Regions from separate parts of the Actinosynnema sp. CA-299493 genome, predicted to be linked through region 1. Evidence: riboswitches for the same ligand, from Rfam matches in the RefSeq annotation. Region 1 holds a riboswitch; each other region holds the start of a gene.
What was found. Region 1 has a riboswitch for S-adenosylmethionine ahead of ACQPYE_RS03575 (methionine ABC transporter ATP-binding protein). Riboswitches for the same ligand answer to the same signal wherever they lie in the genome.
Positions count from the first base shown of each region.

Region 2: another riboswitch for S-adenosylmethionine. It lies ahead of ACQPYE_RS32900 (aminotransferase class V-fold PLP-dependent enzyme); the one in region 1 lies ahead of ACQPYE_RS03575 (methionine ABC transporter ATP-binding protein).
Region 3: another riboswitch for S-adenosylmethionine. It lies ahead of thrC (threonine synthase); the one in region 1 lies ahead of ACQPYE_RS03575 (methionine ABC transporter ATP-binding protein).

Region 1 is NZ_CP191993.1:710,662-718,383, reverse strand. Features, by position in the region: gene ACQPYE_RS03595 (PASTA domain-containing protein) at 111-503, shown strand; gene ACQPYE_RS03590 (4-(cytidine 5'-diphospho)-2-C-methyl-D-erythritol kinase) at 505-1,470, opposite strand; gene ACQPYE_RS03585 (MetQ/NlpA family ABC transporter substrate-binding protein) at 1,799-2,605, opposite strand; gene ACQPYE_RS03580 (methionine ABC transporter permease) at 2,634-3,317, opposite strand; gene ACQPYE_RS03575 (methionine ABC transporter ATP-binding protein) at 3,314-4,324, opposite strand; SAM riboswitch class I at 4,527-4,619, opposite strand; gene rsmA (16S rRNA (adenine(1518)-N(6)/adenine(1519)-N(6))-dimethyltransferase RsmA) at 4,706-5,584, opposite strand; gene ACQPYE_RS03565 (resuscitation-promoting factor) at 5,679-7,112, opposite strand; gene ACQPYE_RS03560 (TatD family hydrolase) at 7,394-7,722, opposite strand, start outside.
Region 2 is NZ_CP191993.1:7,775,386-7,783,107, reverse strand. Features, by position in the region: gene ACQPYE_RS32935 (RNA polymerase sigma factor) at 1-326, opposite strand, end outside; gene ACQPYE_RS32930 (RNA polymerase sigma factor) at 425-985, opposite strand; gene ACQPYE_RS32925 (SRPBCC family protein) at 1,055-1,516, opposite strand; gene ACQPYE_RS32920 (TetR/AcrR family transcriptional regulator) at 1,577-2,125, shown strand; gene ACQPYE_RS32915 (DUF167 domain-containing protein) at 2,118-2,399, shown strand; gene ACQPYE_RS32910 (M28 family metallopeptidase) at 2,396-3,343, opposite strand; gene ACQPYE_RS32905 (potassium/proton antiporter) at 3,553-5,034, shown strand; SAM riboswitch class IV at 5,130-5,244, shown strand; gene ACQPYE_RS32900 (aminotransferase class V-fold PLP-dependent enzyme) at 5,283-6,614, shown strand; gene lspA (signal peptidase II) at 6,638-7,222, shown strand; gene ACQPYE_RS32890 (RluA family pseudouridine synthase) at 7,219-7,722, shown strand, end outside.
Region 3 is NZ_CP191993.1:1,516,510-1,524,231, forward strand. Features, by position in the region: gene ACQPYE_RS07245 (DNA internalization-related competence protein ComEC/Rec2) at 1-2,326, shown strand, start outside; gene thrC (threonine synthase) at 2,487-3,749, opposite strand; SAM riboswitch class I at 3,761-3,876, opposite strand; gene holA (DNA polymerase III subunit delta) at 3,973-4,956, shown strand; gene rpsT (30S ribosomal protein S20) at 5,301-5,561, opposite strand; gene ACQPYE_RS07265 (glycoside hydrolase family 3 N-terminal domain-containing protein) at 5,690-7,722, opposite strand, start outside.

The sequences.
Region 1 (7,722 bases):
CCTTCATCGAGAACGGGGGTGACAACGCAGTACGCCAGCCTAGCTATCGCGCCGGTAACGACGTCCCGGCCGGGTTCGACGTACCGGCTACCACCGAGGCAGGGAGTCCGATGTCACAGCTCAGACGGGTCGTCGGCGCGTTAGCCGTCCTGTTGGCCGCCGGATGCGGCGCCACGACCACTCCACCCGCGGGCACGACCACCACGACCGCGGTGATCGTTCCTACGGTGACCGCTCCTGCGGTGACGGAGCCACCTCCGACCGTGACGCGGCCCGCGAAGACGTGCACGGTGCCGGACGTGGTCGGCATGGTCCACCAAGCCGCCCAGGACACCATGCAGGCCGCCGGCCTGTACCGGCTGCGCGAGGAGGACGCGACCGGGCAGGGGCGCCTGCTGGTGGTCGACCGCAACTGGACCACCACCGCGCAGAGCGTCCCGGCCGGTCAGGTGGTCGACTGCGACACCGAGGTCACCCTGGCGGCGAAGAAGACGGGCGAGTAGGTCACGCGTGCACCTCGGGCGGGATCGGCCGGGGTGCTTCCTCGGTGCCGATGACGCGGGCGCCGTGCACCGGTCCTTGCGCCACGCGCACCGTCCGGCAGACGCCCGCGCCCGCCAGTTCGGCCGCCACGCGCACCGCCGAGTCGCCGTCCGTGCAGAGGAACGCGCAGGTCGGGCCGGATCCGGACACCATGCCGGCCAACGCGCCCGCGTTCACGCCCGCGCGCAGCGTGCGGCGCAGGTTGGGGCGCAGCGACACGGCGGCGGCCTGCAGGTCGTTGCCGAGGAGCAGGGCGAGCTGGCGCGGGTCGCCGGAGGACAGGCCTTCGAGCACGGCTTCCGCCTCGCCGACGCGGGGCGGGTCGCCGTCGGCGCGCAGCCGGTCCAGCTCGTCGAACACCTCGGGCGTGGCCAGGCCGCGCCGGTCGAACGCCAGCACCCAGTGGAACGTGTGGCGGGACAGCACGGGCACGATCCGGTCGCCGCGGTCGGTGCCGAGGGCCGTGCCGCCGTAGATGGCGAACGGGACGTCCGCGCCGATCTTGCCCGCGACGCCGGCCAGCTCGTCCCGGCTGATCTCCAGCCGCCACAGCGAGGCCAGGCCGACGAGCGTCGCCGCCGCGTCCGCGCTGCCGCCCGCCATGCCACCGGCGACGGGGATGGACTTGCGGATGACGATGCGGACCTTCGGGTCGTCCGGGTCGCGGCCGACGTGCTGGGCCAGCGCCCGCACCGCCCGCCACGCCAGGTTGGACGCGCCGGTGGGCACCGAGTCGGCGCCCTCGCCGTGCACCTCGACGCCGGGGTCCTCGGCGATGGCGACGGTCACCTCGTCGGTCAGCGACAAGGCCTGGAAGATCGTCACCAGGTCGTGGTAGCCGTCCGCGCGGGAGTCGCCTACGGCCAGGTGCAGGTTGACCTTGGCCGGGACGCGGACGATGACCGGGGGTGGGACGACAGCGAGCACGCCATGAAGCCTACGGGCGTTTCCGGGTCGCCCGCTCCCACCGACCGCTGACCTGCGGCGAAAGACACTTCCGGCCCGCTCTTCTCGCAGTTGTCCACAGCCCGACCCCACCCTGACCCGCTTTGTCGGACCTCTGGGGCAGGATCAAAGCAGGGGTCCCCTTGGCGGGGACCCCTGCGAAGCATTCGCCCTTCGGGCAGCGCACCGGGCCGGACACCCGGCCGGACGACGGCTCAGGCCGGCTGATCAGCCGACCCACGGCGCCTGAGCGTTGAACTCAGGTGTCCTGAACGTAGGACACGGTCGTTCTGAACGTAGGACTCGCGGGTCAGACGGCGAGGACGGAGCCCGAGAAGGTCTCCTTGATGTAGTCCTTGACCTCCTGGGACTGGAGCAGGGCCAGCAGGTCCTTGATCCGCGGGTCGTCCTTCAGCTCGGACCGGGTGACCAGGCCGTTCGCGTTCGGGTTGCCCTCGGCCTTCTCCAGCGCCAACGCGTCGGACGCGGGCTTCAGGCCGGCGTCGATGGCGTAGTTGCCGTTCACCACGGACGCGTCCGTGTCGTCCAGGGACCGGGGCAGCTGCGCGGCCTCCAGCTCGACGAACTCCAGCCCGCGCGGGTTCTCCGCGATGTCCCGGATGGTCGCCGTCTTCTCCGTACCCGGCGTGACCTTGATCAGCCCGTTGTCCTGCAGCAGCTTCAGGCCGCGCGCCTCGTTCGTCGCGTCGTTCGCCACGGCCACCCGGGCGCCGGACGGCAGGTCGGCCAGCGACTTGTGCTTCTTCGAGTACACGCCGAGCGGCTCGATGTGCACCGGCCCGATCCACTCCAGCGACGCGCCGCTCTCCGCCTTGAACGTGTCCAGGTACGGCACGGTCTGGAAGTAGTTCGCGTCCAGCGACCCGTCCACCAGCGCCGTGTTCGGCTGCACGTAGTCGGTGAACTCGACGATCTCGACCTTGAGCCCCTTGGCCGCGGCCAGGTTGTCCGCGACGTACTGGAGGACCTGGGCGTGCGGCACCGGGCTCACACCCACCTTGAGCGGCGCGGCCGGGTCGGACGCGGCGCCGGTGTCGCCACTACCGCAGCCCACCGCGGTCAGCAGCACGGCCAGCAGGGCAGCACGAATACGCATTTCATTCCTTAGGTGAGGAGAAAGACGATCAGACGGACGCGGTGCGGCGGCGGTCGACGCCGCGGGCCACGCGGTTGGTGGTGAACTGGATCGTGGTGGCGATGACCGCCAGCACGACGACCGTGCTCCACAGGTAGCGGTCGTTGAACCGCTGGTAGCCCATGCGCACGGCGAGGTCGCCGAGCCCTCCGCCGCCGACCACCCCGGCCATCGCCGAGTAGCCCAGCAGCGCGATCGCGGTCACGCCGATGGCGTTGACCAGGGCGGGCAACGACTCGCGGAGCAGCACGCTGCGCACGATCCGCAGCGTGGACGAACCGGTGGTGACGGCGGCCTCGACCACCGACACGTGCACCTCGGCCAGCACGTTCTGGACCAGCCTGCCGACGAACGGGATCGCGCCCACGGCGAGCGGCACGATGGCCGCCGTCGGCCCGATGGTGCTGCCCAGCAGCAGCCTCGTCAGCGAGGTCAGCACCACCAGCAGGACCAGGAACGGCATGGAACGGCCGAGGTCGACGACGAACCCGAGCACCTTGTGCAACACCGGCCGGGGCTTCAGCCCACCGGGAGCGGTGAGCTGGAGCCAGATGCCGACGGGCGCTCCGAGCAGCACCGCGATCAGGGTGGAGACGACCACCATGTACAACGTCTCGCCGGTGGCGACCAGCAGGTCGTCGAACACGATGGACCAGGGTGTTGCGGACCTCACGCAGCTACTCCCTGAGGACCCGAGAGGGTCCGGCGCACCGAGCCGCCCGCTTCCGAGATCCACTCCAGCGCCGAGTCGGCGCGCTCGCCCTTCAGCCCGACGCGGAACCGCGCCACGGGGGTCTCGCCCAGCCTGGTCAGGCCGCCGCCGAGCAGGTTCAGCTCCACGCCGAACCGGCTGGTGGCCTCCGGCAGCAGCGCGCCCACGGCGGCGAAGCCGATCAGCACCACGTCCGCGACCCGGTCGAACGAGCCTTCCAGGGCCGGGTTCTGGTCGACGGCCGGCAACAGCGACGCGGCGGTGCGGCTCGCGGCGTCCGACACCAGGTCGAGCACCTTGCCGTGCTCCACCACGCGGCCGTCCTCCAGCACCGCGACGTCGTCGCAGATCTTCCGGACCACGCCCATGTCGTGCGTGACCACGAGCACCGTCACGCCGAGCTCGGCGCGCGCCCGGTCGAGCACGGCGAGCACGGAGCCGGTGGTGTCGGGGTCGAGCGCGGAGGTCGGCTCGTCGGCCAGCAGCACGGACGGCGACGCGGCGAGCGCCCGCGCGACCGCGATCCGCTGGCGCTGCCCGCCGGAGAGCTGGTCGGGGTACGAGCCGGCCTTGTCGGTCAGGCCGACGAGGTCGAGGAGTTCGGCGACGCGGGTGCGGCGCTGGGGCCCGGCCACGCCCGCGGCTTCCAGCGGCAGCGCGACGTTGCCCGCGGCGGTGCGCTGGCGCAGCAGGGAATCCCCTTGCGGCACAACGCCGATCTGCCGGCGGGCGGCGCGCAGCGCGGTGCCGTCGAGCGAGACGAGGTCGGTGCCGTCGACGCGGATCGCGCCGCTGTCGGGGCGCTCCAGGAGCGCGACGCACCGGGCCAGGGTGGACTTGCCCGCCCCGCTGGGGCCGACGACGCCGAGCACGGTGCCCGCGGCGACGTCCAGGTTCACGCCGTCCAGCGCGCGAACCTGCCCGGTACTCCCGGGGAAGGTCTTGGTGAGGTTCTCGACAGTGATCACGTTTTCGCTCCACGACGGCATGCGGCAGCACACGCTCATGGCGTGCGTGACCGACGGCTCAGCTCGGAAAGGTGTCCTGGGTGAAGGACTCGGGGATTCGAGGTGCCTGCGGCTGGTCAGCGGCTGCGACAGGCCGACGAGGTCCGGCGGCCGTGGTCGACGACCCGCCGGCGGGTGAGCGTTCGCATCCTGGGCACGTGATCCTCCATCGTTCCTGGCGGAAGCACCTGCCCCCGTGGAGGGGTGGTTGCTGCGGCGTCGTAGAGCCAGGTCTCTCGGCCGCTCGGGATGGCACCACGAGTAGACCTGACCAGGACCGGCTGACGCAAGCCCGAAACAGGATCGTCCGGCAAATCACACTTTCGGCCGAAAGATCAACGACTACCGAGTGGAGGCGACCTCGGCTATCCGGATGAAGTCACCGACGGCCAGTTGTTCGCCGCGCACCGCCGGGTCCACGCCGGCCGCGACGAGCAGCCGCTGGGCCTCGGCGGCCGAGCCGGCCCAGCCGGACAGCGCGCCGCGCAGCATCTTGCGGCGTTGCGCGAAAGCCGCGTCCACCAAGGCGAACAGCCGTTTGGGATCCACAGTGGACAGCGTCTCGTGGCGGTCGAACGCGACCAGCGCCGAGTCGACGTTGGGCACGGGCCAGAACACCGAACGGGGCACGGGGCCGGCCCGGCGGGCGTCGGCGTACCAGGCGAGCTTCACGCTGGGCACGCCGTAGACCTTGCTGCCGGGGCCGGCGGCCATCCGGTCGGCCACCTCGGACTGCACCATCACCAGGCCCGTGCGCAACGACGGCAGCACGGCCAGCAGGTGCAGCACCACGGGCACGGCCACGTTGTACGGCAGGTTCGCCACCAGGGCGGTCGGGGCGACCGGGAGCTGGTCGGGGGTGACGCGCATCGCGTCGGCGTGCACGACGGACAGCCGCTCGGCCAGCTGAGGCGCCCGCTCCGCCACGGTGACCGGCAGGCGGTCGGCCAGCACGCCGTCGATCTCCACGGCCACCAGCGCGCGGCAGGAGGGCAGCAACGCCAACGTCAGCGAGCCCAGCCCGGGGCCGACCTCCAGCACCACGTCGTCCGGGCGCAGGTCGGCCGCCGACACGATGCGCCGCACCGTGTTCGGGTCGTGCACGAAGTTCTGCCCGAGCTTCTTCGTGGGCCGGATGTCCAGCTCGGCGGCCAGCCGGCGGACGTCGGCCGGGCCCAGGAGGTGGCTCCCGCGCCCGGCCGTCGTCGAATCCTCAGTCACCGGACCCATTCTCCACACCACCGCTCCCGGACCACCACGCGAGGTCGCGTCGACTTCCAGGCGACCTCGCCGCGACGCCGGAGGCGGCGCCGTGTTACGAGAGTCCGAGCTTCGACTGGCAGTGGGGCCACGCCGAGTAGCCGCCGCGCGCGTCGCGGAGCTTGGTGGCGATGGCGATCTGCTGCTCGCGGGTCGCCTGGTGCGGGTACGCGGCGTACTGGGAGCCGCCGTAGGCGTCCCAGGTGCTCTTGTTGAACTGCAGGCCGCCGTAGTAGCCGTTGCCGGTGTTGATGGCCCAGTTGCCGGTGGCCTCGCACTGCGCCAGCTGGTCCCAGACCGCGCCGTCGGGCGGGAGCTTGGTGCCGACCTTGACCTTCTTCGGCTTCGGCTCCTTGGTGACCTTCGCGCCCAGCTTCTCGCGGCCGACCTCGGCGCCGTTCTTCACCGTGACGCGGTAGGTGACGATCTGCTCGCCAGCCTCGCCCGGGTCCAGGACCTCTTTCTGGCCCTTCATCAGCGCGTCGTCCTTGACCTCCTCGACGGGCGGCTGGATGGCCTCCGTCGCGTTGATCACCGACACGCCGGTGCGCGTGATGTGGACCTCGGCGCCGTTGGTGACGCGCAGGTCGAACGCGGTCCCGAGCTTGTCGTCGGGGCCGAGCGACAGGTTCTCGCCCTTCAGCAGCTCCTCGACGGTCACGGCGGTCGTGCTGATCTGCCGCGGCTCGTTGCCGCCGTCGTAGAGCGTGATGGTCTTGAGGCTCTTGACCTCGAGCGACAGCCCGCCGAGGGGCACGTCCATGTTGCGGTCGTGGGAGAGCCAGGCGCCCTCGTCGGCCACCTGCATCTGGTCCAGCGCCTCGTCCACGGTGACCGAGCGGACCCAGCCCTCGCGCTGCTCGCCGTCGACCGTCATCTTCACCAGCCGGCCGCGGTCCAGCGAGATCTTCCCGCCGTCGCTGACCTTGGCCTGGGGTGACGGGCTCAGCGCGTCGTGCTCGCCGATCACGATGCCCTCGTCGGCGAGGATCTCGCCGACGGTCGACTCGTACGTGCGGACGGTGGTGGCCTCGCCGTCGACGTCGACCGTGACGGACTTGTCCATCGCGATCGCGGTGGCACCGCCGCCGGAGACGGTGACCAGCACGGTGAGGACGGCGGCCTTCAGGAAGCGCCGCTTCCACTTCCCCGCGGCTTCGACCAGCGCGGCGGGCGGGGCGCTCGGCCGCTCGGCGGCCAGGCTGCTCGCGACCCGGTCCTGGGAGACCTCGTCGGGGATGATGATCGGCGGCAGGAGCGTGGTCTCGGCGTTGATGAGCCGGATCAGCTCGTCGACGTCGACGTTCGCCCCGGCGAGCAGCTCGTCGGCGTCCGGTCCCAGCACTTCCAGCACGTCGTCCGGGGTGATGGTGAACACCGCGGTGTCCCATTCGGACGGCGGCCCGGGTCTGTCCAGGACGTCGACACCGGTCGAGGGTGTCGGCTGCACGGGCGTAAACCAGTCGGTGTCCTCGTTGAACGAGTTCACGGGGTGCCATACCTCCTGAAGGCGCGAAGTCCGGCGACGCGCACGGGTTCGGTGTCGGTGGTCAGCTGGTGATCTCCGGCAACTCCCGCACTTGTTCGGCTTCTCGCTTCTGGTGTCAACGTGACCCGCCCCGACTGCGGGTGCGCCCCGGATCACGACTCGGGGCACGGTCACGGGACCGTAACGGGTCGACGGGGGTTGTGCCAACACCCCGACAACCCTTGTGAGTTCAGTCACCCCGTCAGGGGAGCAAGTCTGTCCGCCATTCGTCGTAAGGAGGATTACGACTTCACGGCGTCACGAAGACCGAAGACGCGTTCGGCGTTTCGGGTGATCTTCGTGGCCAACTCACCCAGGTCGACCTCACGCAGCGTCGCCAGGTCCCGGAGCGTGTAGTTCACGCAATACGGCTCGTTCGGGCGACCTCGGTACGGGTGGGGCGTGAGGAACGGCGCGTCCGTCTCGACGAGCACGTGGTCCTCCGGCACCCACAGTGCGGCTTCCCGCAGCGCGTGGGCGTTGCGGAACGTCGTGGTGCCCGCGAACGAGAGCACGAACCCGCGCTCCACGCAGGCGCGCGCGAAGGAGAGGTCGCCGGAGAAGCAGTGGA
Region 2 (7,722 bases), 2.3 Mb from region 1:
CCGGGCAGGTCGACGGCCGAGTCGGTGGACAGGGCGGGGCGGCCGTTGCGGTCGCGCCAGGCCCGTTGCGCCTCGCGACGGGTGGCCACGATCAGCCAGCCGGCCACCGCCCGCGGCTCGACCAGGCGGTCCAGGTGGCGCAGCAGGCTCAACCACACCGTCTGCACGACGTCCTCGGCGGTGGTCTGGTCGAGGCCGTTGCCCCTGGCCACGTGCCACACCAGCGGGGTCAGCTCGGCGACCAGGGAGTCCAGCGCCCGCCGCGACCCGGCACGCGCGGCCTCGACCAGCGCCGCCTGCCGCTCGGTCCGCGTCGCCTGCGCCATGATCGCGGCCACGCCGAGGTCGTCGGGACCGGGGTCCTCCGGCATGGCTTCGGCCAGTTCGGCGCGCAGGTGGTCGAGTCGGGGGTCCAGCTCGTCGGTCATGACGTCTCCTTCCCGCGCTGGGAACCGCGCACCCGCCGCTCCTCGTTGCCGACCCGCTCGCTGACCCGCGACCGCGCCTGCGACACGTACCGCCGCACGGACGCGCGCCGGCAGCCCAGCACGTCGGCGATCTCGTCGTCGTCGAAGTCCCAGAACCGCAGGACCAGCGCGGTGCGCAGGTGGTCCGGCAGGTTCGCGACCGCCGCCAGCGTGCTGACCAGCTCGTGCCACGTCTCGGCGTCCCGCTGCCCGGGCAGCAGGATCCGGTACGTGCCGCGCTGCCGGGCGACGACCTCGTCGGTCAGGTCGCCCGGCCGCTCCCGCCGGCGGGCCTGGTCCACCAGCAGGTTGCGGATCGTCCTCACCAGCCAAGCACGTCGGGAACCGGGGGCGATCACCGGCCAGTTCCGCCACGCGCCGACGAACGCCTCCTGCACCGCGGACTCGTGGTCCAGGTGGGGCGACATCACCGCCGCGAAGCGGCAGAGCCGGGTGCGCTCCCGGTGGTAGAAGTCGCTGAAGGTGGCCGCGTGGTCGTCGGGATCCTCCGGCGTCACGAACCCCTCCCCCCTCTGGTCCCGGTAACGGGTAGACGGACGAGACCGGGGGTTGTGGAGGAAATCCGGTCAAGCGGGTCGCGGAGCGCCCCTCCTCGCCGCCCGGCGCAGCAACCGGACCCACGGCGACCACCGGGCCGGTCGGGCGGGCGGGTGGCCGGCGGCGCGGGCCGCGTCGTCGAACAGGTCTTCGATCAGGGCGTCGTGCAACCACCGCACGGCCAGCGGCCAGCCCAGCCGCATCAGGCCGTGCGGCCGACCGGTGAGAGTGTGCCGCACCCCGCCCGGAACCGCTTCCAGGACGTGCGTGCCGGTGATGCCGATGCGGGGGTCGAAGGTGAACTCGGCCCGCACACCGGGCACGTGGGCGGTGCAGCGGTAGCGCACGAACGCGTGCCCGCCGTCCGCGCCGACGCCGAGCGGCCGGTCCAGCACCAGCGGCGGCCAGCGGTCGGACGGCCACAGCTCCACGATCCGGTCGACCAGGCCCGCGCTGTCGGGGAACAACCGGGTGTGCACGTTCTCGATCATCACGACACCACCTCCGTACGGGACCGTATGGTCCGTTACCGTACGGTAGCGTATGGATTCATGGCACGGCGGACGCGCGACGACTGGACCCGGGTGGCCCTGCGGGCGCTGGTGGAGGGCGGTGTCGCGGCCGTCGCGGTGGAACCGCTCGCGGCGCGCATCGGTGCGACCAAGGGCAGCGCCTACTGGCACTTCCCCAACCGGGAAGCCCTGCTCAAGGCCACCCTGGAACGCTGGGAGCGCGAGCACACCGAGGCCGTGATCGAGCTGGTCGAGTCGGTGTCGGAGCCGGTGGAGCGGCTGCGGCTGCTGTTCGCCACGGTGCTGGAGGACGTCGAGCACAGCGCGGTGGAGCTGGCCATGCTCGCGGCCAAGGACGACCCGGCGGTGGGGCCGGTGCTCGCCCGCGTCACCGAGCGCCGCGTCGGCTACCTGGAGGAGCTGTTCGCCGGCCTGGGCTTCGCCGCCGACGTCGCGCGCCGGCGGGCCGTGCTCGCCTACTCGGTCTACCTGGGGCAGGCGCAGTTGCTGGCGGCCGACCCGGAGCTGGTCGCGCAGCGGCGGGCGTTGCTGGAGGAGACGCTGACCGTGGTGCTGTGCCGTGGCTGACGCGTTCCGGTTCGGCATCAGGGTCAAACCGGCCGCGAGGCGCGAGGCCGTCGGCGGCCGGTGGGGTGACGGCGCGCTGGTCGTCGCGGTCGCCGCGCCCGCCGTGGAGGGCAAGGCGAACGAGGCCGTCCGCAAGGCGCTGGCCAAGGCGTTCGGCGTGCGCAAGCAGGACGTCGAGGTGGTCGCGGGCGAGCGCGGCCGGGACAAGGTCGTGCGGGTGGACCCCGCCCCGGCCGACGCCGCCGAAGTGCTGGCGCGGCTGCTGGACGGCTAGGCCGCCAGCGTCCACAGGGTGTGCGCGATGGCGTCGGTGTTGCGGTCGAGCGCGGTCGCGTTCACGTTCGACGAGGTGTCGCACGAGCGGTGGTAGCAGCGGTCGTACGCCACTCCCGCCGAGCCGCCCCACTTCTGGGCCTGCGCGGAGGTCTTGATGCCCTCGGCGCCGGTGAACGTGCCGCCGACCGGGATGCCGGCCCGCGCGAACGCCGCGTGGTCGGACCGCCCGCCCACGCTGGTCAGCTCGGTGGCCACGCCGATCGAGCCGAAGTAGCCCTGGAGCGTCTGCTGGAGCAGCAGGGAACCCGACGGCTGGCCGGACGCGCTGTAGACGAAGTAGCCCGGGTTCGGCGAGCCGATCATGTCGAAGTTGAGGTACGCGTCGATCCGCGAGCGGTCCGTCGTGGACAGCGAGTTCACGTAGTAGGTCGAGCCGACCAGGCCCAGCTCCTCCGCGCCCCACCAGGCGAAGCGCAGGTGCTTGGTCGGCTGGAAGCCGCTGGACCGCACCGCCAGCGCGACTTCCAGCAGCCCGGCCGAGCCGGTGCCGTTGTCGTTGATGCCGGGCCCCGCCGACACGCTGTCGAGGTGCCCGCCGAGCATGACCACGTTGTTCACGTCGCCGCCGGGCCAGTCGGCGATCAGGTTGTAGCCGGTGGCGCCGCTGCTGGTGAACGACTGGACCCTGGTCGTGAACCCGGCGGCGTCCAGCTTGGACTTCACCCAGTTCACCGAGGCCAGGTAGCCGGGACGGCCGTGCGCCCGGTTGCCGCCGTTCGAGGTGGCGATGCTCTGGAGCTGGGCCAGGTCCGCCTGGACGGCGGAGACCGGGATGTTCGGCCCGGCCAGGGCGGTCGGCGGCGCGGCGGTGGCCGAGCCGAGGCCTGAGCCGAGGAGCGCGCCGGTGGTGACCAGCGCGATGGAGATCGTTCGCAACTTCACGGTGTCTCCCGCAGGGGATGGGTGTCTCTCGGAGGGAACGGGGGAGCTGACCGGGGCGGCGGACCCTGTTGTCAACATGCACGGTTTCGCATGGTTCGCGCTAGCGACGTTCGGCTGGTGACGCTGCGTGCGGTGCCGGATTCGTCCATTTCGGTATCACCGGGGAGAATGACCCCGTCGGGTGACGGATGCGATGGCGTGGAGGTCGAGTGGGCGATGTGACGGGCTACCTGGGCATCGTCGCCGCGGTCCTGCTGCTCTCGGTCATCGCGGTCAGGGTGTCGATCCGGCTCGGTCTGCCGTCCCTCCTGCTCTACCTCGGCATCGGCGTGCTGCTGGGCGAGGCCGTGGTGGGCATCCAGTTCGAGGACGCCGACCTGACCCGCTCGCTCGGCACGGTCGCCCTCGTGCTGATCCTCACCGAGGGTGGTCTGACCACCCGGTGGAGCGCGGTGAAGCCGGCGCTCGGCCTCGGCATCGCGCTGTCGACGGTCTCCGTCGGCGTGAGCATCGCGGTCACCGGGTTCGCGCTGCACTTCCTGCTGGACATGGACTGGCGCACGGCGCTGCTGTGGGGCGCGGTGCTGTCCTCCACCGACGCCGCGGCCGTGTTCAGCGTGTTGCGCGGGGTGGGCGTGGGCAAGCGGCTCATCGGCTCGTTGGAGCTGGAGTCCGGCATCAACGACGCGCCGGTCTACATCGCCGTCGTGCTGCTCGCCGCTCCGGACCCGATCTCGTGGACCGCGCCGCTGCTGATGGGCTACGAGCTGATCGCGGGCGCGGTGATCGGTGTCGTGCTCGGCTGGCTCGGCGGCGTCGGCCTGCGCGGCGCCGCACTGCCCGCCACCGGCCTGTACCCGCTGGCCACGGTCGCGGTGTGCCTGCTCGCCTACACCGTCGGCGACCTCGCGCACGCGTCCGGCTTCCTGGCCGTCTACATCGCCGCCCTCGTGCTCGGCAACGCCCGCCTGCCGCACCGGGCGGACACCCTCTCGTTCGCCGAGGGCCTGGGCTGGATCGCGCAGATCGGCCTGTTCGTGCTGCTCGGCCTGTACGCGTCGCCGGGACGGCTGCTCGACGCGCTGGTGCCCGCGCTGGTGGCGGGCGCGGTGCTGGTGCTGCTCGCCCGGCCGCTGTCGGTGCTGTTCGCGGCGCTGCCGTTCCGGGTGCCGTGGCGGGAGCAGGTGTTCATCTCGTGGTCCGGGCTGCGCGGCGCCGTGCCGATCGTGTTCGCCCTGATCCCGCTGATCCAGGGCGTCCAGGGGGCGCAGCAGCTCGTCGACGCGGTGTTCGTGCTGGTCGTCGTGCTGACCTTGGTGCAGGGCACGTCCCTGCCGTGGCTGGCCAAGTGGTTGGGGCTGGTCAAGTCCGGCGAGGCGCACGAGGTGCAGGTCGACTCGTCGGCGCTGGACGACCTCGGCGCGGAGCTGCTCCAGGTGCGCATCCAAACCGGCTCCAAGCTGCACGGCGTGTACCTGTCGGAGCTGCGGCTGCCGCCGGGCTCGTCGGTGAGCCTCGTGGTGCGCGACGACAACGGGTTCACGCCGCAGCCGACGACCCGGTTGCAGGTGCACGACCAGTTGCTGGTGGTGTGCACCGAGGCCATGCGCACGGCGACCGAGGACCGCATCCGGGCCGTCGACCGGGCGGGCCGGTTCGCGCGCTGGAAGGGCGACGTCGGCCGGCCGTGACGCTCCCCGGTCGAGGCGCCGGCCCGTGCGTGGCGCTCCCAGGATGTGAACGCCACTCGACGGCGGCGCGCGCGACGGGCTAACGTCGAGGCGAAGGTCATGAGTGCCAGCGCTAAGCCCAGGCTTGCTGGCCGGCAACCCTCCTACCGCGGTGGGGTGCCCCTGGTGAGGACCTGGCCTGGCGCGCAGGGCGCCCGGCAAGCGCGGGCCCCTCTCCGACGGGTGCCCCGGGACCCCCGGAGGGCGTCATGACGATCGCAGTTCCCGTCACCACCACCACCACCACCACCGCTGCTCTGCCCCGCGTCGTCGGCGCGTCGCTGCGCGTGCCGCTGGTCACCGGTGAGCGCGTGGAGTACGCCAACCTCGACCACGCGGCCAGCGCGCCCTGTCTGGAGCAGGTCCGCGACGCGGTGGACGAGGTGCTGCCCTGGTACGCCAGCGTGCACCGGGGCGCGGGCTTCGCCTCGCAGGTCAGCACCAAGGTCTACGAGCAGGCCCGCTCGTCGGTCCGGCGGTTCCTCAACGCCCGCGACAGCGACGCCGTGGTGTTCGCCCGCAACACGACCGACGCGCTGAACCTGCTGGCCAGGAGCCTGCCGAGGCACACCTCCGTGATCCTGTTCGACACCGAGCACCACGCCGCGCTGCTGCCGTGGCGCGGCCCGAACGTGCGCCGGCTGCGCACGCCCGCCTCACCCGACCAGGCCGTGCTGGAGCTGGACCGGGCGCTGCGCGAGGCGCCGGTCGGCCCCCGGCTGGTCGTGGTGACCGGCGCGTCCAACGTGACCGGCGAGATCTGGCCGGTGGCCGAGCTGTCCCGGGTGGCCCGCCGGCACGGCGCCCGGATCGCCCTGGACGCCGCCCAGCTCGCGCCGCACCGGCCGGTGGACGTGCGCGCCCTGGACGTGGACTACACCGTGCTGTCGGGGCACAAGATCTACGCGCCGTTCGGCGCGGGTGTGCTGGTCGGCCGGTCGGACTGGTTGCAGGCCGCCGAGCCGTACCTGGTCGGCGGCGGTGCGACGGCCCGCGTCACCGACCACGGCGACCGGCTGGGCGTGGCCTGGTCGGCGGTGCCCGAGCGGCACGAGGCGGGCACGCCGAACGTGGTGGGCGTGCACGCGCTGGCCGTGGCGTGCGACGTGCTGGGCAGGCACTGGGAGCAGACCACCGCGCACGAGCGCGTGCTGCTGGCGAGGCTGCGGGAAGGTCTGGCGACCGTTCCCGGCGCGCACGAGCTGACGCTGTTCGGCTCGGACCGGGACCGCGTGGGTGTGGTGAGCTTCACCGTCGGCGGTCAGGACGCCGGCTACCTGGCCGCCGCGCTGTCCGCCGAGCACGGCATCGGCGTGCGTGACGGCGCGTTCTGCGCCCACGTGGCCGTGCACCGACTCACCCACGGCGAACGCGCGCTGCGCGCGTCGATCGGGCTGGGCACCACCGAGGAGCACGTGGACCGGTTCGTGGCCGCGTTGCGGGCGCTCGTGGTCGAGGGCTCGCGGTGGGAGTACGAGCTCCGCGACGGCCGCTGGACGCCGTTGGACGACCAGCGCGCGCTCCCGCCGTTCCTGCGCTGACTCCGATGCTGGACAATGGCCCGGTGAGCACCGATCCCAACACCGAGCCGGACACGCCGGACGAGCCGGACGCACCGCTGCCGAAGCGACGGGTCCTGCTGCTGGCCGTCATCGCGCCGCTGGTGTTGGCGCTCGACCTGGTCAGCAAGATCATCGCGGTGGAGAACCTGGAGGGGCGCGACCCCGTCGAGCTGCTCGGCGGCCTGCTGTACCTGCCGCTGATCCGCAACACCGGCGCCGCGTTCGGCCTGGCCGAGGGCTGGACGGTGATCCTCGCCCTGATCGCGGCCGGTGTGGTCGTGTTCATCCTGTGGATCGCCCGCCGGCTGCGGTCGGTCGGCTGGGCCATCGGCCTCGGCCTCGTCCTCGGCGGCGCGATGGGCAACCTGACCGACCGGATCTTCCGCGCCCCCGGCCCGCTGCGCGGCGGCGTGGTCGACTTCATCTCGGTGCTCGACCCGTGGGGCAACTTCTTCCCCGTGTTCAACCTCGCGGACTCCGCCATCTGCGTGGGCGGTGGCGTGATCGTGCTGATGGCGTTGCTCCAGCGCGACTACGACGGCACCCGCGTGGAGAAGAAGTCCACTGAGAAGAAGGCTGGCGCATGAGCGGCGACTACCGAACCCTTCCCGTGCCCGAGGGCTTGGACGGGATGAGGGTCGACGCAGGTCTGGCCAAGCTCCTCGGCCTGTCTCGCACCGTGGTGGTCGCGTTGACCGAATCGGGTGACGTCGTGCTCGACGGGCAGCCCGCCGGCAAGTCGGACCGCCTGGTCGCGGGCTCCGTGCTGGAGGTCACCCTCCCCGAGCCCGAACGCCCGGTGCAGGTGCAGGCCGTGCCCGTGGAGGGCCTGATCGTCCTGCACGAGGACGACGACGTGATCGTGGTCGACAAGCCGGTCGGCGTGGCCGTGCACCCCAGCCCCGGCTGGACCGGTCCGACCGTCGTCGGCGGCCTGGCCGCGGCGGGCATCCGGATCGCCACGTCGGGCGCGGCCGAGCGGCAGGGCGTCGTGCACCGGCTGGACGTCGGCACGACCGGCGTCATGGTCGTGGCCAAGAGCGAGCACGCCTACTCGGCGTTGAAGCACGCGTTCAAGGAGCGCACG
Region 3 (7,722 bases), 810 kb from region 1:
GACGGTCGCGGTGCTGCGGGTTCGGGGACCTCCGGGGGACGTGACCGAAGCGCCGGTGTGGCAGCGGGTCGCCGAGGACCTGCGTGCCGGACTGCGGGACGCGAGCACCTCGCTCGACCCCGAACCGGCCGGGTTGCTGCCCGCGCTCGTCGTCGGCGACACCTCCCGCCTCCCACCCAGGGTGGTGGAGGAGTTCCGCACGGCGGGTCTCGCCCACGTCCTCGCCGTCAGCGGCGCGAACCTGGCGATCCTCTGTGGCGCGGTCCTGTTGCTGCTGAGGTTGCTGCGGGTCGGTCCGCGTGGTTGCGCGGTGGGTGCGATGGCGGCGCTGGTCGGGTTCGTGGTGCTGGCCGGGCCGGAGCCGAGTGTGCTGCGGGCCGCCGTGATGGGTGCGGTGGCGTTGCTCGCGCTGGTGCTGGGTCGGGAGCGGTCGGCGTTGCCGGCGCTCGCGGCGGCGGTGGTGGTCCTGGTGCTCTACGACCCGGAGTTGGCCACCGAGCCGGGGTTCGGCCTGTCGGTGGTGGCGACGGCGGCGCTGGTCCTGCTCGCGCCGAGGTGGGCCGCGGCGATGAAGGAGCGCGGCGTCCCGGTGGGCTTCGCCGAGGCGTTGGCGGTGCCGGTGGCGGCGAACCTGGCCACCGCGCCGCTGGTCGCCGGGATCTCCGGCCAGGTGAGCCTGGTCGCGGTGGTGGCGAACCTGCTGGTCGCTCCGGTCGTGGCCCCGGCCACGGTGCTCGGTGTGCTGGCCACCGTGCTGGCGTCGGCGCACGAGCCGGCGGCCCGGTTGGTCGTCGAGGTGGCCGGTCCGGCGGTGAGTTGGCTGATCACGGTCGGCAGGCACGCGGCGGCCGTGCCCGGCGCGGCGGTCGCGTGGCCCAGTGGCTGGGTCGGCGGGGTGCTGCTGGCCGGGGTGCTGGTGCTCGGCTACGTGGTCACGAGGCTGCGCCGGGTGCGGACGCTGGTCGTGGCGGCCGTCGTCGGCGCGGTGGTGGTGGTCGTGCCGCTGAACGTGGTCTCGCCCGGTTGGCCGGTGCCCGGCTGGTCGGTCGTGGCCTGTGACGTGGGACAGGGCGACGCGGTGGTCCTCGCCACCGCCGAGCGCGACCGGGCGGTGTTGGTGGACGCGGGGCCGGACCCGGTGCCGGTGCTGTCGTGCCTGCGCCGGCTGGGGGTGCGGCGGATCCCGTTGGTGGTGCTCAGCCACCTGCACGCCGACCACGTCGGCGGGTTGGCGGCGGTGTTGGCCGAACGGGGTGTGGGCGCGGTGGCGGTGGGGCCGTCGCGGGAGCCGGAGTGGGCCTGGGAGGAGGTGAGGGATCGGGCGCGGACGGCCGGGGTCCGCGTGGTCGAGTTGACCGCCGGGCAGCGGCTGAGCTGGCCGGGACTGGAGCTCGACGTGCTGGGACCGCGGGCGGACCCGGCGAGCGGGACGGACACGAACACGGCGGTCAACGACGCGTCGTTGGTGCTGCGGGCCTCCACCGCGGCCGGGCGGGTGTTGTTGACCGGCGACATCGAGCTGGCCGGGCAGGCGGACCTGCTCGGCGGGCACGTGGACCTGCGGGCCGACGTGCTCAAGGTGCCGCACCACGGGTCGCGGTACTCGTCACCGGCGTTCCTCGCGGCGGTCCGGCCGCGGATCGCGTTGGTGAGCGTCGGCGCGGACAACCGCTACGGCCACCCCAGCAGGGTGCTGGTCGACGCGTTGACGAGCCGAGGCGCGTTGGTGCTGCGCACGGACCGGGACGGTGACACCGCCGTCCTGGCAGGCCCGGACGGGCCGCGGGTCGCCCGCGGGAGCGGCGGCCATCACGACAACGGGCAAGGGGAGAACCATGAAGAACGACGTCTGGATCCGATTGCACTCCGGCTGGTCGCCGAAAGGCGGCAACCGGGCCGTGGCGTGGGCGTTGTGGCAGCCCGGCTACACCGCCCAACCCTGGCCGAGCGACGAACTCCGGCCCGCGTTCACCTACTACGTCTGCGAGGAGCTGCCCAGCGGCGAGCGGGGCATCGTCGCCAGGGCGACGGCCACCGGCGTGATCCGCCTGGCGCAGGTCTACTCGCCGGACACCGCCTACCGGCTGATCGCCGACGGCCTGTTCGACGCGGACCTCGCCATACCGCCGGAGGAGTGGCACGCCGAGCGCTACAACCAGGAGAAGGCGACACGACCCTGGCCGCAGATGCTCACCGCCTGGCGCGTGGTCACCGAACCGGTCGGCCCGCACGTCCTGCCGGAGCTGACCGCCTTCCCCCGGACGGGGTGGCTGCGCTCCTCCCGGATCGCCCTGTGACCACAACGGCAGACGGGAGGCACCGATGAGACGAGCGGCAGCCGAGGTGACAGCCGCGACGCGACCGAGGTGGCCGGCACTCGGCCGATCACCGCCGATCCGGCCGCCGGCGGGCTGACCGGGGCCGTTCCCGCCTGAGGCCGAGAACCACGGGAACCGTGGCCTCAGGCGGGAACGGGCGGTGCGGGGTCAGTCCTGGAGGGCCTTCATGACGGCCTCGGCCGACGGCGGGACGTTGGCGCGGGGGCCGACGCGGTCGCCGAGGGCGTCCAGGGTCTTGAGGCCGTCGCCGGTGATCAGGAGCACCGTCTCGCCGTCCGGGTCCAGCTGACCGGTCTCGATGAGCTTCTTCGCGGTCGCGACGGTGACGCCGCCGGCGGTCTCGGCGAAGATGCCCTCGGTCCGGGCCAGGAGGCGGATGCCCTCGACGACCTCTTCGTCGGTGACGTCCTCGATCGCGCCGTTGGTGCGGCGGACGGCGTCCAGCACGTAGGGGCCGTCGGCGGGGGCGCCGATCGCCAGCGACTTGGCGATGGTGTCCGGGCGGACCGGGGTGACCACGTCGTGGCCCGCCTTGAAGGCGGCCGCGACGGGGGAGCAGCCGGTGGCCTGCGCGCCGAACACGCGGTACGGGGTCTGCTCGACCAGGTCGAGCTCGCCCAGCTCGCGGAAGGCCTTGTCGACCTTGGTCAGCTGCGAGCCGGACGCGATGGGCACCACGATCTGGTCGGGCAGCCGCCAGCCGAGCTGTTCGGCGACCTCGTACCCGAGCGTCTTGGAGCCCTCGGCGTAGTAGGGGCGGACGTTGACGTTGACGAACGCCCAGTCCTCGTGCTCGGCGGCCAGTTCCTGTGCCAGCCGGTTCACGTCGTCGTAGTTGCCGTCGACGGTGATCAGGTTGCCGCCGTAGACGGCGGTCATGAGGATCTTCGCCCGCTCCAGCGTGGACGGCACCAGGACCACCGACTGCCAGCCCGCGCGGGCGGCGGCGGCGGCGACGGCGTTGGCCAGGTTGCCGGTGGAGGGGCAGGCCAGGACCTTGAAGCCGAGCTCGCGGGCGGCGGCGAGGGCGACACCGACCACGCGGTCCTTGAACGAGTGGGTCGGGTTGCCGGTGTCGTCCTTCACCCACACCTTGCGGACGCCGAGGGCCTTGGCGAGGCGGTCGGCCTCGACCAGGCGGGTGCCGCCGGGATTGGTGTTGGGGTGCGACTCGACGGTGGTCGGCACGGGGAGCAGGCCGCGGTAGCGCCAGATCGACCGGGGGCCCGCCTCGATGTCCTCGCGACGGATCCGACCGAAGTCGTAGGCCACTTCCAGCGGCCCAAAACACTCGAGACAGGCGTACTCGGCGGCGAGCGGCGTCTGGTGGCCGCATTCACGACACGACAGCGCACGGGCAGGACCGAGGTCGAAGGAGGTGGTGGCCGAGGGCACACTGACAGCAGTCATCGCGAGGTATCTCCTCATCTTTCCCGCGCACCGCGGGTCGGAATTGGCACCGTGATCGCCAGCGGACGCTGTGCGACGGGTTGCCGGGGCTTCTACGGGCCGATCCCTCTGCCCCTCTGGATGAGCGGTATTCAGTTGTGCCTCTCAACCTACGTCACGATCCCGACCCTCAGCCAGCGACGTCCACCATCCGGACGTCTGCCGCCCGTGGGAGGATCGCGCCGTGAGTGCGCCCGCTGACATGCCCGACGCCGTGCACCTGATCATCGGCGAGGAGGAGTTGCTGGTCGAGCGCGCGGTGCGCGGTGCGTTGGCGGCGGCACGGAAAATCGATTCGCAGGCCGACCTGACCCGCGTCCGCGTGACCGATCTCACCCCGCCTGAGCTGGCGGAACTGGTGAGCCCGTCGCTGTTCGCCGAGGGCCGGGTGGTCGCGCTGGAGGCCGCGCAGGAGTGCGGCAAGGAGATCGCCGACGCGGTTCTCGGCTACGCCAAGGCCCCGGCGGACGGGGTGACGGTGGTGGTCGTCCACAGTGGCGGCGGGCGCAGCAAGGCGGCCAAGGAGCTGCCCGCGGCGCTGCGCAAGGCCGGCGCCCGCGTGACCGAGTGCCCCAAGATCACCAAGGCGGCGGACCGCGAAGCGTTCGTGCGCAACGAGATCCGCGCGGCCGGTGGCGGCAAGGCCGACCCGGAGGCCGTGGCGGTGCTGATCGAGGCGGTGGGGTCGGACCTGCGCGAGTTGGCGGCGGCGGCCTCGCAGCTCGTCGCCGACACGGGCGGCAAGGTCGACGCCGAGGCGGTTCGCCGCTACCACCGCGGCCGGGCCGAGGTGACCGGGTTCGCGGTCGCGGAGAAAGCCGTGATGGGCGACCGGGCCGGTGCGCTGGAGGCGTTGCGGTGGGCGATCCAGCTCGGTGTGCCGCACGTGCTGGTCGCCGACGCGCTGGCCGACGCGGTGCGCACGGTCGCGCGGGTGTCCGCGGTGGGCCGGGGTGACCCGTTCAAGCTGGCGGGCGAGCTGGGCATGCCGCCGTGGAAGGTGAAGAAGGCCCAGGGTCAGTCGCGTGGCTGGGAGGAGCGGGGGCTCGCGGCGGCGATGACGGTGGTCGCGGACCTGAACGCCGACGTCAAGGGCGTCGCCGCCGACTCGGGCTACGCCCTGGAACGCGCGGTGCTGAAGATCGTCGCCGCCCAAGGCCGCCGCTGAGCGCGAGGCTGCCGGACCGCCACCGATCGCACCGATCGCCGGTTGACCGGCCGAGGCTGCCGGGTCACTGACACCGCCGGGTCGCCGGGGTGCGGGGTGCCGAGGTGCTGGCCGCTGGGGCCGGGGTGCTGAGTGAGGCTGCTGGGCACTGACGGCTTGGGGCCGGGGTGCTGGGCGGGCGGCCGGGCCGCTCACTGCTGGGTGCCGGCTGTGAGGCTGTCGGCTGTGGAGCGTGCCGCTGCTGGGCGCTGGCCGCAGGACCCCGCCGGTTGCGGAGGAGTGGAGACGTGAAGTGCCGCCCACCCCGGCGCGGGGTGGGCGGCACTGTCAGCGTGAAGACCAGATCAGATCTGGTTGGCGCGCCGCGCCAGCGCCGACTTCTTGTTGGCGGCCTGGTTGGAGTGGATCACTCCCTTGGAGACGGCCTTGTCGAGCTTGCGGGACGCGTCCTGCGCCAGCGCGACGGCCTTCTCCTTGTCACCGGCCTCGGCGGCCTCACGGAACTTGCGGATGGCGGTCTTGAGGGACGACTTGACGGCCTTGTTGCGCAGGCGCGCCTTCTCGTTCGTCTTGATCCGCTTCATCTGGGACTTGATGTTCGCCACGCGAAAGCCACCTTTTCCTCGGTCTCGGAGTCGCACCGCGCTTGTCACCGGCTCCGCCCCACGAGGGGACGGGTTTCCTCCACAGCGGAATGCCGCGCGGGTACGACCGAGAAGGTTATCAGGGCAGCTCACCGCACCGTGAATCGAGCCCTCCCGTCGCCGACCACGACCTCGTAGTCGCCCCTGGCGACCTCGGGCTTGCCCGAGCCGTCCATGTCGCCCGCCGTCACCGCGAGCCGCTGCACGTCGAACGTCACCTCGACCGCCCGCTGCTCGCCCGCCTTCAACGCCACCCGCGTGAAGCCGACCAGGCGCTGCGGCGGCGTGAGCACCTTGCTCACGGGCTGGTGCACGTACACCGGCACGACGAGCGCGCCGTCACGCGCACCGGTGTTGGCGACGGTCACCGTCACCTTCACCTGGTCGTCCCGCCGCACCTCCGCCGACCTCAGCACGGGCGCGGACGTGGTGAACGTCGTGTAGGACAGGCCGTGCCCGAACGCGAACGCCGGGTCGTAGGCCGAGCTGGGCGAGGTGTTCGCGCCACGCACCTGGTCGTAGGAGAACGGCTGGTCGCCGACCGTCTTCGGCCACGACACCGGCAGCTTGCCGCTCGGGTTCACCGCGCCGAACAGCACGTCGGCGATCGCGCCGCCGCCCTCGGAGCCGGGCAGCCAGCCCGCGACCAGCGCCGGCGCGTCCGCCACCGTGCCGAGCACCTGCGGACGGCCGGTCAGCAGCACGACCACCACCGGCTTGCCGGTCGCCCGCACCGCGTCCACCAGGCCCTGCTGCGCCGCGGTCAGCGCGGGTTCCTCGGTGTCCGACTCGCCCTCCGCGCCCGGGTCCTCGCCGAGCACGACGACCACCGCGTCGGCGTCACCGGCCTGCGCCACCGCGTCGGCCTGCGTGGCCGCCCCGACGACGTTCGCCGACGGCGCGGCGGCCTTGATGCCCTGCAGCACCGTCACCGTCGGCGGCATCGGCGACGAGGCGGGCACGCCCTGCCAGCCGACCGTCCAGCCGCCGAGCTGCCTGGCCGCGTCGTCGGCCGCGTCACCGGTCACCACGAGCTTGCCCACGCCGGTCGACAGGGGCAGCACGCCGTCGTTGCGCAGCAGCACGGTGCTCTCCGCCGCCGCCTGGCGGGCCAGCGCCCGGTCCGCGCCGTTCACGATCGCGTCGGCCTTCGCCGCGTCGACGAACGGCTTCTCGAACAGCCCCAGCTCGAACTTGAGCTTCAGGATCCGCCGCACGGCCTGGTCGATCCGCTTGCCGGGGATCGCGCCGCCGCGCACGCCCGCCAGCAGCCCGGCGGTGAACCCGGCCGCGTCCGACGGCTCCATCGCCATGTCGACGCCCGCGTTCACGGCCATCGCGATGGCCTCCTCGTAGTTCGCCGCCACGTGGTAGCGGTCCACCAGGAACCGGATGTCCTCCCAGTCGGTGATCGCCACACCCCGGAACCCCATCCGGTCGCGCAGCTGCGTGGTCAGCAGGTACTTCGACGCGTGGGCGGGCACGCCGTTCACCGCACCGGAGTTGATCATCACGGTGCCCACGCCCGCGTCGAACTGCGGCTGGAACGCGGGCAGCACGGTGTCCTGCAGGTACCGGATCGGCAGCTGGGCGGGCGCGCGGTCGTGGCCGTTGAACGGCTCCGAGTAGCCCGCGAAGTGCTTGGCGGTGGCGGTCAGCTTCGCGGTGCCGTCGGTCGGGTCGCCCTGCTGCCCGCGCACGTTCGCCGCCGCGAGGGCGCCGGCCAGCACCGGGTCCTCGCTGTAGGTCTCGTAGTACCGGCCCCAGCGGGTGTCGCGGGCGATGTCGGAGACGGGCGCGAAGTTCCAGAACACGCCGGTCGCGCGCATGGCCCGGCCGGTGGACGCGCCGAGCTTCTCCTGCAGCTCCGGGTTCCAGGTCGCGCCGAGGCCGATCTGGTGCGGGAACATGGTGGCGCTGAGCACGTTCGAGTGGCCGTGCACGCCGTCCGCGCCGTAGATCAGCGGGATCTTCAGCCTGCTGCGGTCCAACGAGTACTTCTGGATGGCGTTGGTCATCTCGGCCCACGCGCGCGGCGTGTTCGGGTTGGGCGCGTCGCCGCCGCCGGACAGGATCGAGCCGACCTTCGCGTCCTCCAGCACGGCCTTCATGCAGTCCTCGC